4 regions of the Arthrobacter sp. FW306-2-2C-D06B genome follow, and region 2 is predicted to be linked to each of the others. Evidence: riboswitches for the same ligand, from Rfam matches in the RefSeq annotation. Region 2 holds a riboswitch; each other region holds the start of a gene.
What was found. A riboswitch is a leader RNA that binds a small molecule or an ion and turns the genes downstream of it on or off. The one in region 2 is predicted to bind S-adenosylmethionine.
Positions count from the first base shown of each region.

Region 1 (4,181 bases), 1.1 Mb from region 2:
AGACTTTCCGCGCGCGCCAGCTCTGCGTGAGATAAGGCAATGGGATGACCTCGCCCTCGGAATGGCCCAGATGTTCGAAGAGGTACCACTGAAGGTTGCCCATGACCTTTGCCCGGGTGGCGTCATTCGCCCTCAGGTAGTAGCTGCGCGACTTCACAAGTTCGAGGATATCGGCCGGAGTCACGGGATCCTCCCAACGTGTCACGTGACTTTCGAGGTCCGCGAACTCCGGGCCCACCACAGGCCGGAAGTCCGGTTTATGGACATCGCCCGCATGCATGATGCGGGTCAAACGATGGACCCAGGGCACCGAAGTGTCCATTTGGTTCCAGATCAAGCCGATAGTGCCCTGGGGTCTAAGGATCCGGGCGATCTCGGTGCTCGCGGCGAGGGGATCGCACCAATGCCAGGCCTGGGCAACGCTGACGACGTCGAATGCTGAGTCCGCCAGCCCAGTTGCTTCGGCCGTGCCCTTCAGGGCGACCACTTGTGGATACGTTTTGCGGAGCTGGGTGAGCATGTCCATGGAGGGGTCCACTGCGGACACCGCTAGCCCGCGCTCGACGAAGAGCGCAGTGAACTTTCCGGTGCCGGCGCCGATGTCTGCCGCGTCCCGGGCGCCTTCCGGCAGCAGCCAGTCCGCCGAATCCGCAGGGTAGCCGGGCCGGACACGATCATAGTGTTCTCCGCCGTCCTGGAAACTCCGGCCGAGTTCAAGGCGCCGTTCCTCATAGAGCTTGGGGCCGGCTGACGTGCCTTTGGGTCGCGTGGCCACGCGGGAACTCCTTCGTAGGACAGGAAAAATACCCTACGAATCTACCGCAATCAGTCGGTGCTGCAGGGAGCGGCTCCTGCGGTCCCTGGAGTGTTGGGAGCCCACTCCGGGTAGCTGCGGTGGTCGTTCGCCGGTACCCAGCGGCCGGCATCCACTACGTAGTCCCAACCGAGGCCGTTGCTCTTGAGCGCCTGGATGCCCGCAATGAGCCGGGTGGCGTCTTCCAAGCGCGAGCCCACGCCGAAACTGGCTCGAAGTGATCCGGAAGGTAGTCCGAGGCGCTTGAGCAGCGGGTGGGCGCAAAAGCGTCCGTCGCGCAGGCCGATGCCGTGCTCGGCCGCAAGATAGGCAGCCACAAGTCCGGCGTCGTAGCCCTGGAGCGAGAAGTTCACGACGCCGATGGTGTCCTGGGGATCGGTGTCGCTGAAGATCTGGTGCACCGTCACGCCGTCGATTTGCTTGAGGCCCTCGACCAGGTGCGAGCGGATGGCTGCCTCGTGGGCGTGCCATTCATCGTGGTCGAGGCCGGCGATGACCTGCGTGGCCCGGGCGAGAGTGGCCGCGCCGAGTACGTTCGGCGACCCGCCTTCGTGCCTGGCCGGTCCTGTGGCCCAGCTGACGGAATCGAGGCGCGCTTCGCGGACGGCGCCGCCTCCGGCCAGGTGCGGCGTGCCGGCGTCGAGCCAGTCGGGACGGCCCACCAGGACACCTGCGCCGAACGGTGCATAAAGCTTGTGCCCCGAGAAAACCAAGTAGTCGACCTCCGCTGCGGCGATGTCGATTCTGCGGTGGGGGGCGAGTTGCGCCGCGTCCACCACAATCCGCGCGCCGAATTCGTGGGCCAAGGCAGCGAGTTCCTTGATGGGGAGGATTTCACCGGTCACGTTTGACGCGCCGGTGACGGCCAGGAGGCTGACGCCACCGTGGGAGAGGGCCGTGCGGACATTGCCGACGGTCTCGGACAACGTTCCCACGGCAACGATGCTGCGGTGTGGGACACTTTGCCACGGGAGGAGATTGGCGTGGTGCTCGATGTCCAGGTAAAGGACTTCGCCAATGTGTCGACCGTCTTCAACCGGCAAGCAGCCGGCCAGCAGATTGAGGGAGTCGGTGGTGTTGCGCGTGAAAATGACCGAATCGTCCGGCCGCCCGCCAACGAAGTCACGGACGATGTTGCGGGCGTTCTCGTAGACCGAGGTGCTGATTTGGGAGGCATAGCCCGCGCCGCGGTGGACGCTCGCGTAGTACGGCAGGATCTCGTTGAGGTACGCGGAAACCACCGTCAGGGCAGGTGCGGAAGCGCCGTAGTCAAGGTTGGCGTAGCGAATGTGGCCGCCCTGGATCAGGGGTGCCTGCAACTCCGCGCCGGTGACCGCGGCGAGTGGGCGCGATGCCCGGGGGAGGGTTTCACCGCGGTGCTGTGCAGATTCGTTGTTCACCGAAAGAACCGGGGAAGTAAATGTGGCTGTGCTCATGGGACCTCACTCAAGAGGGACCCCTGCGTGCAGGGGGTCCGCGCTTGCCGCATCCGTTCCGGACCGGCCGGGTCGTCACCCGGGGCACCCCGCCGCGATGGAGGGTTGCCGGCCAGCAAACCGGGGTTTCGCGCTGGCACTCGTGACCTGTAAAGAGCGTAGGACACCGGCAAGGCTCATTCCAATGTGACCGGCGATTGTTAAGCGGATTATTACACCGCCGCAAAAATATGCCTTCTGCCGAAGAAAAAGCGGCGGACACCCCCAAAAGTGGGTGTCCGCCGTCGTTTATTCAGTGGAGAGAGTGGACTAGAGGAGGTCGTCGAGCTCGGGGTTGAGTCTCTTGAGGACCTCGGAGTGCAGGATTGAGTTAGTGGCCACGGCGTTTCCGCCGAAGGGACCATCGGCGCCGTCCAGGGACGTGAAGCGCCCGCCGGCTTCCGTCACGATCGGCACCAAGGCCGCCATGTCGTAGACCTGGAGTTCCGGCTCGGCGGCGATGTCCACGGCGCCCTCAGCCACGAGGCAGTAGGACCAGAAGTCACCGTAGGCACGGCTACGCCAGACATCGTTCTCGAGGCCCAGGAAGTTGTCCAGCTTATCGTGCTGCTTCCACTCGGAAAGCTCGGAGTAGGAGAGCGACGCGTCTTCGAGCCGCGACACGTTGGAAACCTTCAACCGGGTGGCTGCGGCGAGCGATCGGCCCATGTAGGCGCCCGAGCCCTTGGCCGCCCACCAACGCTTGCCGAGCGCCGGAGCGCTCACGAGCCCCACTACTACCTCGCCCTCGTCCACGAGGGCGATCAGCGTGGCCCAGACGGGTACGCCACGCACGAAGTTCTTGGTCCCGTCAATGGGATCGATGATCCAACGCCTCGAGCCGTGGCCCGTGCTGCCGAATTCTTCCCCGAGGACGGCGTCGCGGGGGCGGGAACGGGAGAGCTGCCCACGGATTGCTTCCTCGGCTGCTTTGTCGGCATCGGTGACGGGGCTCAGGTCGGGTTTGGTCTCGACCTGGAGGTCGAGTGCCTTGAACCGCTCCATTGTCAGGGAATCGACGGAGTCGGCCAGGACGTGTGCCAGCCGCAGGTCGTCGTTGTAGCTCGAATCGGGTTGGGTCATGGTTCCAAACTACCGTCTCTTCGCCGGTGAGCCGGGGATGTAGGACGGCAATCGCGCAGTTAGTTGACCGTGCTGTTAGTTGACCGTGCCCAGTTCCTTCGCCTCTTGGGCTTCCATGCGCGGGTCCGCACCGAGGAGGCGGCGCAACGACGCCAAACGGGCCGGACCTGCCTCGCCGGCGTGGCCATCGGCGACCCAGGAATCCAGTCCGCATCGAACCGCGGAGGCATCGTGCTTGCAGCCTCGCTCGCACATCTCCGTTCCGGGTTCGAGGTCCGGGAAGGCATGCAGGATGCGGTCCGGGTTCACGTGGGCGAGGCCGAAGGAGCGGATGCCGGGTGTATCGATGATCCAGCTGCCACCGGGGGCGTCGCTGAGCTTCAGTGCGAGGGCAGAGGACGAAGTGTGCCGTCCCCGACCCGTCACGGCGTTGACCCCGCCCGTGGCGCGCTCGGCGCCGGTGAGGGCATTCACCATCGTGGACTTCCCGACGCCGGAATGGCCCAGGAGCACGGTGACCTTGCCGTCGAGGTAGTCCCGCAACTGGCCGACGGCGTCGCCATCAAGTCGGGCGGACAAGCCGTCGTCGGAACGGGCATCGATGCCGGAGGCGCCGGCGTCGGCCGTCCGGCTGATGATGATGGGGAAGCCAAGGCTCACATAGTTGGCGAGCAATTCCGTCGGGTCCTTGACGTCCGCTTTGGTGACGAGCAGCAGCGGCTCGATTCCGGCGTCGTACGCCGCCACCAAGGCGCGGTCGATGAATCCGGTGCGCGGCTCCGGGTTGGCGGACGCAACCACCACGACGA
Region 1 is NZ_CP084560.1:3,075,255-3,079,435, reverse strand. It holds gene LFT47_RS14355 (class I SAM-dependent methyltransferase) at 1-775, opposite strand, end outside; gene LFT47_RS14350 (aminotransferase class V-fold PLP-dependent enzyme) at 826-2,250, opposite strand; SAM riboswitch class IV at 2,286-2,398, opposite strand; gene hisN (histidinol-phosphatase) at 2,560-3,372, opposite strand; gene rsgA (ribosome small subunit-dependent GTPase A) at 3,448-4,181, opposite strand, start outside.
Region 1: it holds a riboswitch for S-adenosylmethionine, as region 2 does, so the genes downstream of both, LFT47_RS14350 (aminotransferase class V-fold PLP-dependent enzyme) here and LFT47_RS19435 (DUF1737 domain-containing protein) in region 2, are expected to answer to the same signal.

Region 2 (4,181 bases):
CCTTCATTTGCTTCGCAGCCAGGTCGTACTGCGGGTGAGACTTCAGCAGGGGGTACTTGACCCAACTGATGGCCGGCTGATCCTCAAGCCATTCGGCGATCCGCAACGCAGACGCCGAGGAGTGATTGACGCGCAGCGCCATCGTCTCCAGGCCTTTGGTCAGGACCCAGGCGTTGAACGCTGAAAGCGACGGCCCGGTGTGACGCATGAGCTGCTTGACGGGACCGTCGATGAATTCCTTGGTGCCCAGGATCGCTCCGCCCAGGACCCGGCCTTGGCCATCGATGTGCTTGGTGCCCGAGTAGACGATCACGTCTGCGCCGAGATCCCCGCAGCGCTGTAGCAGGGGAGTGGCAAAGACATTGTCGACGACGACGGTGGCGCCCGCCGCGTGAGCGAGCTCGCTCACTGCCGCGATGTCCACGATTTCCTGCATGGGGTTCGACGGCGACTCGAAGAACACTGCCGTTGTCGGCTCGGACAACGCGGCACGCCACTGTTCCAGGTCCGGTCCGTCGACGAAGACGGTCTCGACGCCCCAGCGCGGCAGGATCTCGTTGAGGATCACGAAACAGGAACCGAAGAGCGAGCGGGCGGCAACCACGCGGTCACCTGCAGCCAGCAACGCACCGAGCGCGGTGAAGACAGCGGACATGCCCGACGCCGTCGCGAAGCACGCTTCGGTGCCTTCGAGCAGGCGGAGCCGCTCCTGGAAAGTGGCCACGGAGGGGTTGCCGTAACGGGAGTAGACGAAGCGCTCGTCCTCTCCCGTGAATGCGCGCTCTGCGGCCGCGGCGGACTCATAGACGAATCCGGAGTTCAGGAAGACGGCCTCGGATGTTTCTTGGAAATTGGTGCGGTCAAGACCACCGCGGACTGCCTGGGTATCAGGGCTCCAGCCGGCGGCGTCAGGATTGAAAGTCACTTAGATGTTCCCCAGGTTCGTCGGAAGTCCACGGTTTTTCCAGCCGTTCACAGTTCGCTCGCCATAGCGGTCCGGTTCGCCCTCAAAGCCCTCGAGGACGTTGTATGCGGTGTACCCGGCCTGGGTTGCGGCGATCGCGGCGGCGATGGAACGCTGGCCGGAGCGGCAAAGGAAGACCAGTTCGGTGCCATCCGCTTCCGGAGCCTGTTGCGTCAGCTCTTCGATGAAACGGGTGTTGGGGATGCCGCCGGCCAGGTTCCACTGGATGAACAGGGGATCGTTTTCGGTGGCCTTGGTATCCGGAATGCCAATGTGTGCCCACTCGCCTTCGGTGCGGACGTCCACCAGGATGGCGCCTTGCTCCAGTTTGGTCCAGGCGTCGTGCGGGCTGAGGTCGCCTGCGTAGCTCATGCGTGGCCCTCGCCGTCGAACTCTTCGTCAAGCTGGTCTACCGCGTTGGCAACTGCTGCATCCGCGCTCGCGATCGCTGCGGGTAGGACGATGGCCTGGGCCACAATCACGTCCGTGCCATTGAAGGTCGCGGCCGGGCTGCCGTGCAACACGTATCCCTCCGCGAGGGCGGTGGAGATCCGCTCGCAGAAATCCTTCGTGTCAGGGCCCGTGATGAGACGGTACGAGAGTTTTTCTTCGGTGGGTTCAGGCATTGGTGCTCCTCAGTCACGCTTGCAGTTCGAAAGTGTCGATACGCCGAGTAGTCACCTGAGGCACCCCGCCGGAGAGAGGGTTGCCGACCAGCAAGTCAGGGCTTCGCGCTGGTGCTCATTACTCAAGAAGAAAAATAACATCCAGCAGGGCGGCCCGCATCACCGGCCGTCGTCATGTTCCGTAACCGGATGACAGTCAGGCTGGCGAAGGATGGGAGCCAGCGGTCCTATGCCTCGGTTTCATTAGGCAATGGTTCCAGGCTTGCCTGGATCCGGGGTGGAATGGCGTCGAACCGCGACGCTACTGCCGTAGGGGAGTGATGAAAAGTGGAACCTTGATGCTTCCGGATTTCCAGCAGCTCGTGGACGGATATTCCGGTGGCCGTGGCGAGTGCATGCAGCGAGAGGCTGTTGTGATGAGCCAAGGCAAAAACCACACCCGACAGGGCTTCGAAACCTTCTGTCTCGTAGATTTCCTTCACCAAGTTGGACATGCCATTTGCATCATCGATTGATCCCGCTGACGCACCGGTCGCCATGGCCGTCAGCGACCATGCAGCAGAGTCGGGGCTGATGTAGATGCTCATGTCGATACCCTACGGACTCAGGCCCGCTTGGGGAATGGGCGATACGTTTATCTTTATGGCAGCACTCACCGACCTCGACCGTCAGCTCCTCTCCGCCCTCCGGGAAGACGGCAGGGCGTCCGTGGCGAGCCTCGCGCGCAAGCTGGGCGTCGCCAGGGCCACTGTGAATAGCAGGCTCGATCGTCTTGTCTCCTCCGGAACCATCGTTGGTTTCACTGCGAGAGTGCGCGACGAGGTCGATCCACTTGCGATTAGGGCTATTGCGCTCATTGCCGTGGAGGGAAGATCGGCCGACAAGGTCATTCGCCAGCTCAGGGGACTTCCGGAGATTTGGGCGCTGCACACCACCAACGGCGGATGGGACCTCGTGGCCGAGCTGCGCACGGAAAGCCTCAGCGACTTCGACCAGGTCCTCGGCAGGATCCGCGGGATCGACGGGATCGTCAACAGCGAGACGAGCCTGTTGCTCAGTTCCGTCCTGCGGTAGGCGCCCGCAGGACGGACCCGCTTGAACATTATGTAAAATTTGCTTCGTCATTTTGTACGTATTCTCAATGAAAAGTACGTACTCTGGCCATTGTGGATGCATATCGCCGCTCCGTAGCCTCGTAGCAACAGTGCTTATGAGGGAAAGGAGCGCACATGACGCGCTTTGTCGATGTCCGCAATATGGTTCGCTGGACGGCCGGGCGGGGCCCGGAGACCATCATCTCGGAGATGATTCAGTACTTGGAAGACGACTTCCGCCGGTGGGAGTCTTTTGACAAGACGCCGCGGGTGGCAAGCCACACGCCGTTTGGGGTCATCGAGCTGATGCCCACCAGCGACCAGGAAACATACGGCTTCAAGTATGTAAATGGACACCCTTCGAATCCAGCGCGTGGCTTCCAGACCGTGACAGCTTTCGGTGTCCTGTCCGACGTCCATAACGGCTATCCGACGTTCCTCGCGGAGATGACAGTGCTGACAGCGCTGCGGACGGCGGCTACGTCCGGGATGGTCGCTAAGAAACTCGCGCGCCCGGATGCCCACACCATGGCGATGATCGGGACCGGAACCCAATCGGAGTTCCAGGCCCTGGCCTTCCGGGCGGCTCTGGGCATTAACAGCGTCAGGATCTGGGACACGGATCCGGCTGCGATGGAGAAGTTCGTCCGGAACATGGCTCCCCTCGGCTTCGACATCACCATCGCCGGGTCCGCGGCCCAGGCAGTGGAGGGCGCCGACGTCATCACCACCTGCACGGCCGACAAGGCCAACGCCACCATCCTTACGGCTGCCCAGGTCTCGCCCGGTGTTCACATCAACGCGATCGGTGGAGATTGCCCAGGGAAGACCGAACTCGACGCTGCCATCCTGGGCCTCGGCGATGTCTTTGTGGAATACGATCCCCAGACGCGGATTGAAGGCGAGATCCAACAAATGTCCGCCGAATTTCCCGTCACGGAATTCTGGCAGGTTCTGTGCGGGCACGCGCTGGGCCGCACCTCCACGGACCAGATCACGATTTTCGATTCCGTGGGCTTCGCGATCGAGGACTTTTCCGCGTTGCGGTATCTCCGCGACGCCGTTGAGGGTTCAGAATTCTTCGAGGAGATCGACCTCGTCGCGAACCCCGATGACCCGAAGGACCTCTTCGGTCTGGTGCGGGCACTTTCTCCCATCGGATCCTGAGAGGCCCAACTGACTCGCATTTGTTGTCGTTTACAGGCCGCTAAACGACAACAAATGCGAGTTAGTTGGGGAAGCCTGGTGCGCCGGCCCCAGAACCGGCGCACCAGGCGGCTATCAAGCTAGCGCGGCGCAACTAGTTAACTACTGGGGCCATGGCGGCGCAATAGGGTCGCCATGCTAAATTGCGCGGCCCGCTACACTCGGATTCATGGTGGCTCATGGGGGAACCAGAACTGTAGCGGTATTGCTGGCAGGGCTGCTGCTCGCGGCCGGTTTGTCCGGCTGTCAATATACCGACGCCGGCGATCCTCGGCCGGCTGCCGGCGCCAC
Region 2 is NZ_CP084560.1:4,167,521-4,171,701, reverse strand. It holds gene LFT47_RS19445 (O-succinylhomoserine sulfhydrylase) at 1-925, opposite strand, end outside; gene LFT47_RS19440 (rhodanese-like domain-containing protein) at 926-1,336, opposite strand; gene LFT47_RS19435 (DUF1737 domain-containing protein) at 1,333-1,590, opposite strand; SAM riboswitch class IV at 1,601-1,713, opposite strand; gene LFT47_RS19430 (hypothetical protein) at 1,818-2,177, opposite strand; gene LFT47_RS19425 (Lrp/AsnC family transcriptional regulator) at 2,233-2,664, shown strand; gene LFT47_RS19420 (ornithine cyclodeaminase) at 2,820-3,851, shown strand; gene LFT47_RS19415 (hypothetical protein) at 4,060-4,181, shown strand, end outside.

Region 3 (4,181 bases), 1.4 Mb from region 2:
GAGCGGCTGCCCGGCTTCCTCCAGTCCAGGCGGTGGGGTATCCGGCGCACGGGCCGCCTTTTGTGGCCCCCGCCCGGGAGCCCCGTCCTGCCCGGGGGTGCTTGCCGTGGCATGGGCGGAAGGAGCAAGGTTCGGAAGCAAGCCGCTGATGCCCGGGTCGCCCCGGAGGAATCCACTGACCAGCACGGCTACGGCAGCGACGACCGCCACCACCATCAAGTTTCGGAACAGCGCCAAAACGGTACTGGGACGCTTGGGCGGCGGACCGCCGTCGTAACCGTAGTTTGAATGCAAGTCTTCCCCCAAGTTCCTGCGCCGACGCCCCGTCGGGCCGGCGCTACTAACCGATGACTGCGCCGAAGACGAGTCCCAGCCCATACGTCGCCGCGGCCGCACCGAGCCCGATGGCCAGCTGCCGGAGGCCGCGGGTCAGCGGCGAGGTTCCGGACAACAAGCCGACGACGGCGCCGGTCGACAGAAGCGCGATGCCCACCAGCGTACCGGCCACAGCAAGCGCCGCGAAGCCTGTCATGCCGAAGATGAACGGCAGGATGGGCACGATGGCGCCCGAAGCGAAGAAGCAGAAGCTCGAGATCGCGGCGCCCCAGGCGGAGCCCACGGCCTCGTGCTCGTTGACGGTTTCTTCCACTTCGGGGTGGAGCGAGAGGCTGGGATCGCAATCGCAGGTGTAGAGGCCCATGCGCTCCGCGGCCCGGTGTTCGGCGGCTTCGCGGGACATGCCCCGGGCCAGATATACGAGGACCAGCTCATTGTGCTCGATGTCCAGGGCCGGTGCTGCGGTCAGCGTTGCTTGGGTGGGGCGCGTGGCCTTGAGGAGCTCGAGCTGCGAGCGTACCGAGACATACTCGCCGGCACCCATGGATAAGGCGCCCGCCAGCAGGCCGGCGATACCGCTGAACAGGACCACGGTGGCGGGAACGCCGGTGGCGGCCATGCCCATCACGAGGGAGAGGTTGCTGACCAGGCCATCGTTGGCGCCGAATACGGCCGCGCGGAAGGTGCCGGACAACCTGTTGCGGCCGCGCGTCGCCAGGCCGCGGACTACTTCTTCGTGGATCTGTTCGTCGGCCGCCATAGCGCGGGTCGCTGCCGGATCCTTCGCGTAAGGCGAGCGGCCTTCAGCCCGTTGGGCGAGGGCCAGCACGAACACCGATCCGAAGTTCCGGGCCAGGAAGCCGAGCATTTGGCTTCGGATCGATGCCGCCTTCGGCATGCCGGCATGTTCGCCGAGGAGCTTGAGCCAGTGTGCCTCATGGCGGCCTTCGGCCTCTGCGAGGGCCAAAAGGATTTCGCGTTCCTCGCCGTCACGGCGCTGCGCCAGTTGGCGATAAACGGCGGCCTCGGCTCGCTCATCCGCCAAGTACTGCCGCCAGCGCTTGATGTCCGACGACGACGGGGGAGTCTTGGGGGTTGCTACGTCTTGCGATGGACTGCTTGAGTCCTGCGGATTGTCTGAATGCGAGTTGTCTGGATGCGAGGGTTTTGTGTGCGGTTGCACCGGGACTCCTGGGTTGCTGGGGCGGGCTTCATCGCCTCATTGCGGCTCCACTCTATCGCCAATTTCCGCGGTTTTTCGGCCGGTAATCCTCACTGGATAATTTAGGCCCGCCTCAAAAAGGGGAGGCTCCCGGGAAGCCTTGACCGCGGCAGGAGGCAGTGCTGGGATGGATGGACAGGGTCCACGAATTGGCGGGGTAGCGTTGGACGGCTGCCTCTTATGCCTGTGCGATGGGCTCAGCGGCACGTCGAACGGAGGTTGCACCATGGACAGCACCGAGACCCACGCTCGCCACCCCGACCGCCCCACGGTCGAGGCCGATCCCGCCTATGACTACAGCGAGGACCTGGCGGTGGAGGAAGATTGGGAGGACCAGCCCGAGGTTCTTGACGACGACGAACGGGTGGTTCCGCTCGATGCCGACGAACACCGTGAGGCCGAAGAGATCGAATAGCCCGGCTCCCTGAACCCGAGGTGCTGAAGCCCTGGCAGCTAGAACGCGCTCAGGATGAAGTGCCTCTGCACGCCTGCCCGGTGCCCGGTTGCCGCCACCGTAAGGGTGAGTTTCCGTGTCGCGGGGAACCAGCGGGCGGGCTGGACTGCCTTTGAGAGCGCTTCGGTGATGAGTCGCGGCTCATGATGCCAATAGCGTTCCAGCTTTCCGTCCACCACGAACGTGACGGAGCCTTGGGAGAGGTCGACGCCGGGAATCACCCGGACGAACTCGTCCACCCGCCGGGGGCGGGGCAACAAGAGGGTGCCGGACAGGGTGCTGCGGTCGGCTGTGGCATTGGCGCCGTTTTCGAAAGGCATGGCCTTCTCCTGGGGAGTTGCTCTTGCCCGTTCGGTTGTCTCTGGTCCGAGCCGGGCCGCTTCTTCATCCGAACCACCCGCGAACATGGGGTTGGCGTGTGGCAAGTCGGAGCTTGGCGCCACATCTCTTGAAGCTGTTCCTACTGTACATGCAGGCGCGGCGCCGCACCCTCGAGGAGAAGGTGCGGCGCCGCCGTCGTACTTGATTGTGTGAAGCTTAGTGGCTGGCCACCGGGTGTACCTCCAAGGGGAGTTCCTCGGTGACCGCTCCGGCAACGCGGCGGTCCCAAGCTTCGCGGACCGCGGGCTCGGTTGGCGGCGTCAGCAGGGAGACCACAACGTAGACCAGGAGCGAGGCGCCGAGGCCCCAGTAGATGGGATCGTTGGCGTAGACACCGTCTTCGCTGGGGATGATTCCCGTGGCGTAGGCGATCAACAGGCCAAGCGTCAGTATGGATCCGACCGCCATGGACCAGGCCGCGGCAATACCGGTGCCGCGCTTCCAGACCAGGCCGCCCAGGATGGCAACCAAGAGGCCGCCCACCAGGATGTCGTAGGCGATGGTCAGGGCCACCACCACGTCTTGCGCCGCCATGGAGATCAGCACGGCAACAATGCCCAGGCCAAGGACCCAGTAGCGGTTGGCTTTGACGTCGTGCTCAGGGTTTTCGGTGTCGTCGGTGTTGATCGTCTTGCCGAACCAGCTGGCCACGAACGGGACCACGTCGGCGCGGGCAACGGTGGCCGCGGCGATGAGGGCTCCGGAGGCGGTGGACATCATGGCCGCGACTGCTGCGGCCATGACGAGGCCGCCGATGCCGATCGGCAGGATGTGGGTGGCAACCTCGGCGTAGACAACGTCCTTGCCGAGGGCCTTGACGTCGATGTTGGGCAGTGCCACCCGTGCGGCCAGGCCGATCAAGGCGCCAGCCACGCCGTACAGGACGCAATAGATGCCGGCAGTGGCGCCGCCCCAACGGGCGACCTTGGGGGTCTTGGCGGTGAAAACGCGCTGCCAGATGTCCTGGCCGATCAGCAGGCCCAGGGTGTAGACCACAAAGTACGTGATGATGGTCTGCGCTCCGATGCCGTCCAACTGGAAGAAGCTGGCGTCAACACGGGCACGGATGCCGTCGAAGCCGCCGGCGGCGTTGAGGACGAACGGGAGCATGAGGAAGAAGATGCCCACTGTCTTGATGATGAACTGCACCTGGTCGGCGAGGGTGATGGACCACATACCGCCGATCGTGGAGTAGACCAGGACGATGGCGCCGCCGACGGCGATGGCAAGCCAGCGCTCCCAGCCGAAAAGGACAACGAAGATGGTGGCGTAGGCGCCCGTGGACGTGGCGCACAGCATGAGGGTGTAGGCCAGCATGACGATGCCGGAGGTCTGCGTGGCGCGCTGGCCGTAACGCAGGCTCAGCATCTGGGAGACCGTGTAGATCTTCAGTCGCTGGATGGTGCCGGCGAAAAGCAGGCTCAGGAGGAGGACGCCCGAACCGATCGCGACTACCAGCCACATGCCGGAGATGCCGAACTTGTAGCCGAGGCCGACGCCGCCAACCGTCGATGCGCCACCGAGGACGACGGCGGCCATGGTGCCCGTGTAGAGCATCGGACCAAGGCGGCGTCCTGCCACCAGGAAGTCGCTGTTGTTCTTGGTGCGCGACTTGCCCCACCAGCCGAAGGCCAGCATGGCGAGCAAATACACCACCACGATCGCAATATTGATGAACGAAGAGTCCACGGTTGGCTCCTGAAAGTGATGCGCAGAGTTCCTGGGGATTCCGACGCCGGTCCGCTGGGTTTCGTGCGGGGTTGCGGAAGGCCTCTGCGCTGGTGATTG
Region 3 is NZ_CP084560.1:1,026,784-1,030,964, forward strand. It holds gene LFT47_RS04975 (matrixin family metalloprotease) at 1-237, opposite strand, end outside; gene LFT47_RS04980 (VIT1/CCC1 transporter family protein) at 341-1,519, opposite strand; gene LFT47_RS04985 (hypothetical protein) at 1,785-1,973, shown strand; gene LFT47_RS04990 (hypothetical protein) at 2,012-2,332, opposite strand; SAM riboswitch class IV at 2,347-2,466, opposite strand; gene LFT47_RS04995 (sodium:solute symporter) at 2,550-4,082, opposite strand.
Region 3: it holds a riboswitch for S-adenosylmethionine, as region 2 does, so the genes downstream of both, LFT47_RS04990 (hypothetical protein) here and LFT47_RS19435 (DUF1737 domain-containing protein) in region 2, are expected to answer to the same signal.

Region 4 (4,181 bases), 1.9 Mb from region 2:
CTCGATGCCGCCGTACAGACCCTGAGCTCCGAAGGCGCCACCGTGGTTCTCTTCAACGGCCCGGACACCGTGTCGTCGGTACTCGGCCGGATCCGCGGCAAGGTGGCCATCTACAACGAAAACCTCCGCACGGTGGCCGCCCGCCACGATGCCGTGATCGCTGATATGTGGTCCCTGCGCCAACTCTCAAACTCCCAGATGTGGGACGAAGACCGCCTGCATTTCTCGCCGCTCGGCCACCACACCATCGCCGCGATGGTCCTCGACTCACTCAATGTGCCGCACAACCTCGAGCCGCTGTTCCCCAAGCCGCTCCCCCAGCGCAGTTGGCGCGAAGCCCGCTCGGGCGACCTCGTATGGGCACGCGAGTATTTTGTCCCCTGGGTCATCCGGCGGATCCGGCACCGGTCCTCCGGTGACGGAATCCTGCCGAAGCGCCCGACGCCGGGACCCGTCTTCGGTCCTGCCGACACCTTCCTGCCCCGGAGTTGAGCGGGAACCACAGGGCGGGTCACAGGGAGCGGGGCTAAGCTGGTGAAAGACCTAGGAGGCCTCCACCGTGAACAATTTGATCTTCTGGATCATCGTCTGCTCTTGGCTGATTCCAATGGGGATCCGCATGTACAACCGATCGCGCCAACGCAGGCTCCGGGACTTGCCTCCGCAGAATTACCCCGTCGGATACCCGGAGCAACCCCCGGTAATCTTCCCGGCTGAGCCGCAACCCCCGGTGGCGACGCCCCTGCCGCAGGCCGCTCCGCCGTCGTCGGCTGCTCCGCAAACGAACAGCGCGCCCCAGCCGGGCAGCGCGCCCCAAGGCTACCGGGCACGGAAACTGGCCGAACTGGACCAGGAGTACAGCGACGGGAAAATCGCCATGGAGGATTACATGAAGCTCCGCCAGGAGATCATGAACGGCTGATTCAGCCGAAGAAGGCCTGCGTCAGCCGAAGAAAGATTCCCGCAGCTGGGGACCGAGCTGGCCGATCTCGGTGAGGAAACCGTCGTGCCCGATCGGCGCCTCGATGACGTGAACCGGGACCTCACCGGGCAAGGCCTTTGCCAACTCGTGGGATTGTTCCGGGAAGTAGAGCCGGTCCGAGTCAACCGAGGCAATGAAGAACTTCGCCGTTGCCCCGGACAGCGCCTCCTCCAATGAGCCGCGGCCGCGGGTGATGTCGTGGCTCATGAGGGCCTCGGTGATGGCGATGTAGCTGTTGGCGTCGAAGCGCTGGACCAGCTTGCGTCCCTGGTGGTCGAGGTAGCTCTCCACCTGGTAACGGCCCCTGTCCCCCAACGCGGCAGCCTGAAGGGGCGCCTCACCGCCTTGGGCGTTCCGGCCGAAGCGGAAGTCCAGTTCATCCGCCGAACGATAGGTGATGTGGGCGATCCGCCGGGCAAGGGCCAACCCCGCCTCGGGCGCGGCCTGGCCATAGTAGTCGCCGCCATTGAAGTCGGCGTCCTGCCGGATGGCGAGCGTCTGGGCCTGCGCGAACGCGATCTGCTCGGCAGTGCTGTACGCCCCGATCGAAATCACGGCACATTGTCCAACGCGGTCCGGATAGCCGACGGCCCATTCGAGTGCACGGGCACCGCCCATGGATCCGCCCACGACGGTGTGCCAGCTACGGATCCCCAAAGCGTCGGCCAGCCGGGCTTCGGCTATGGTGCTGTCCCGCAGGGTCACGAGCGGGAAACGGGAGCCCCACGGCCTGCCGTCAGGAGCGCTCGACGACGGCCCGGTGCTGCCGTAGCAGCCTCCCACGATGTTGACGGAGACCACGAAGTAGCGATCCGTGTCGATGGTGGCGCCCGGGCCAACGAGTTGTTCCCACCAGCCTTCTTCGTCGCTCTCGCCACGGGCCACATGGGTGCTGCCGGTCAGGGCGTGTTCCACCAGGACAGCGTTGGAAGCGTCTGCGTTGAGCCGGCCCCACGTCTCGTACGCAAGGACGACGTCCGGCAGGAAACCTCCGGCCTCCAGCTCGAGGCCGCCAACGGAAACATATTTGAGGGTTCCGTCCTGGGTACCGGAAAGGGGTATGGCTGTTGCAGCAATTGTCATTCGTTGACACCTCACATCGCGCTTGCCCGCCGCCAACACAGCGAAGGGCCAGGTCTTCACCCGGGGCACCCCGCCGCGAATGGAGGGTTGCCGGCCAGCAAGCCGGGGCTGTCGCTGGCACTCATGACCTATAGGAAGAGTCTAGGAAAAACGGACCCCTTCTGACGAAGATTATGACATCTTTGTGACACTTGACCGTGTTTTGTTCACGAAGCAGGGACTGAGGAGGCCAGCCGGCGAAGATTCATGCTGCGTCGCCCGCCGGCCTCCTGCACCATCCGGAGCGGCACTAGCTGCCCTTCGCCGCCCGGAATCCTGACTCAAGGTCCGCGATGATGTCGTCGATGTGCTCGATCCCCACGGACAGCCGCACCAGGCCCGGGGTCACTCCGGCCACGGCCTGCTGTTCGGGGGTCAGCTGGCTGTGTGTCGTGGACGCGGGGTGGATGACCAAGGAACGGACGTCCCCGATGTTTGCCACGTGCGAATGTAGTTCCAGGGCGTCCACGAAGCGTCTGCCGGCGTCGATCCCGCCGCGGATGGTGAAGGACACTACGGCGCCCGTGCCCCGGGGTCCGTATTTCCGCCCGCGTTCGAACCACGGACTGGAAGGCAGCCCCGCGTAGGCGACCGATTCGACGTCGTCGCGCCCTTCGAGCCATTGCGCCACTTTGGTGGCATTGTCCACGTGACGTTCCACCCGCAGGCTGAGGGTTTCGATTCCTTGGGAGATCAGGAAAGCGTTGAACGGTGAAACTGCCGAGCCGAGGTCGCGCAGGAGCTGGACCCGGGCCTTGAGGATGTAGGAGAGGTTCGCGCCGAGGGCACCGTCCTTGCCGAGGTCGCGGGCATAGACCAGTCCGTTGTAGCTGGGGTCCGGAGTGTTGAAGTTGGGGAAGCGCTCAGGGTCCTTGCCGAAATCGAAGTTGCCGGAGTCCACGATGACGCCGGCTATGGCAGATCCGTGCCCGCCCAGGTATTTGGTGGCCGAATGCACCACGATGTCCGCGCCCCACTCGATGGGCCGGATCAGGTACGGCGTGGCGAGGGTGTTGTCCACAACGAGCGGGACTCCGGCTTCGTGCGCGATGCGGGAGACGCCCTCGATGTCCAAAACGTCCTGGCGGGGGTTGGAGACCACTTCGGCGAAGAAAAGCTTGGTATTTGGCTGCACGGCGTCGCGCCAGTGGTCGAGGTTGTCAGGGTCTTCGACAAAGGTGACCGAGATTCCGAATTTCTTCAGTGTGTGCGCCAGCAGGTTGTACGTGCCGCCGTAGAGGCTTGGGCTGGCGACCAGGTGGTCGCCCGCCTCGGCGACGTTGAGGATGGCGAACGTTTCCGCGGCCTGGCCGGAGCTCAGCAGGAGTGCCGCGAGTCCACCCTCCAGGCTCGCTATGCGCTGTTCCACCGCATTCTGCGTGGGGTTGCCGATCCGGGTGTAGATGGGTGCCAGCTCGGCCAGCGCAAAGCGGTTGGCCGCGCTTTCCGCGCTGGGAAAGACGAACGAAGTGGTCTGGTAGATGGGAAGTGCCCGGGCGCCGGTGGCAGCGTCCGGCTCCTGGCCGGCGTGGATCTGGCGCGTTTCGAATGACCATCCTTGGGACATGCGGACTCCTGGTTGTCTGGGCTCTCGCCGTGCTTCAGCCTGCCGGGCTGAAGTATTCCGCCAGCCGGCGTTCGGTTGCCGCCAGTCTAGGGACGGTATTGCGGGCTCCGGAAGCTTTGTGACGAACACGGTAGTTTTCGGTCGCGGCGCGTCCTGAAGTGACTCCGAGCTGCCTTTTCGATACATCCCACCTTGGTTAGGCTTGACTTAGCTGAGAGCTCCATCACAAAGTGCCAAGATGAAGCCATGCGCATGGATCACGTCTCTTACGCTTGTGAACGAGATGGCCTCTTGGCCACCACCGAGCGAATTTCCGCAGCATTGGGAGTGGACGCAGTCCGGGGCGGAGTGCATCCGCGCTTCGGTACCCGGAACATGATCATCCCCCTTGCTGACCACAAATACCTGGAAGTCGTCGAGGTCCTAGACCACCCGGCATCCGACAAGGCACCTTTTGGACAAGCCGTCCGTGCACGCTCCGCCGCAGGAGGTGGGTGGATGGGCTGGTGC
Region 4 is NZ_CP084560.1:1,482,347-1,486,527, reverse strand. It holds gene LFT47_RS06985 (SGNH/GDSL hydrolase family protein) at 1-492, shown strand, start outside; gene LFT47_RS06980 (hypothetical protein) at 560-922, shown strand; gene metX (homoserine O-acetyltransferase MetX) at 944-2,065, opposite strand; SAM riboswitch class IV at 2,079-2,194, opposite strand; gene LFT47_RS06970 (bifunctional o-acetylhomoserine/o-acetylserine sulfhydrylase) at 2,355-3,671, opposite strand; gene LFT47_RS06965 (VOC family protein) at 3,918-4,181, shown strand, end outside.
Region 4: it holds a riboswitch for S-adenosylmethionine, as region 2 does, so the genes downstream of both, metX (homoserine O-acetyltransferase MetX) here and LFT47_RS19435 (DUF1737 domain-containing protein) in region 2, are expected to answer to the same signal.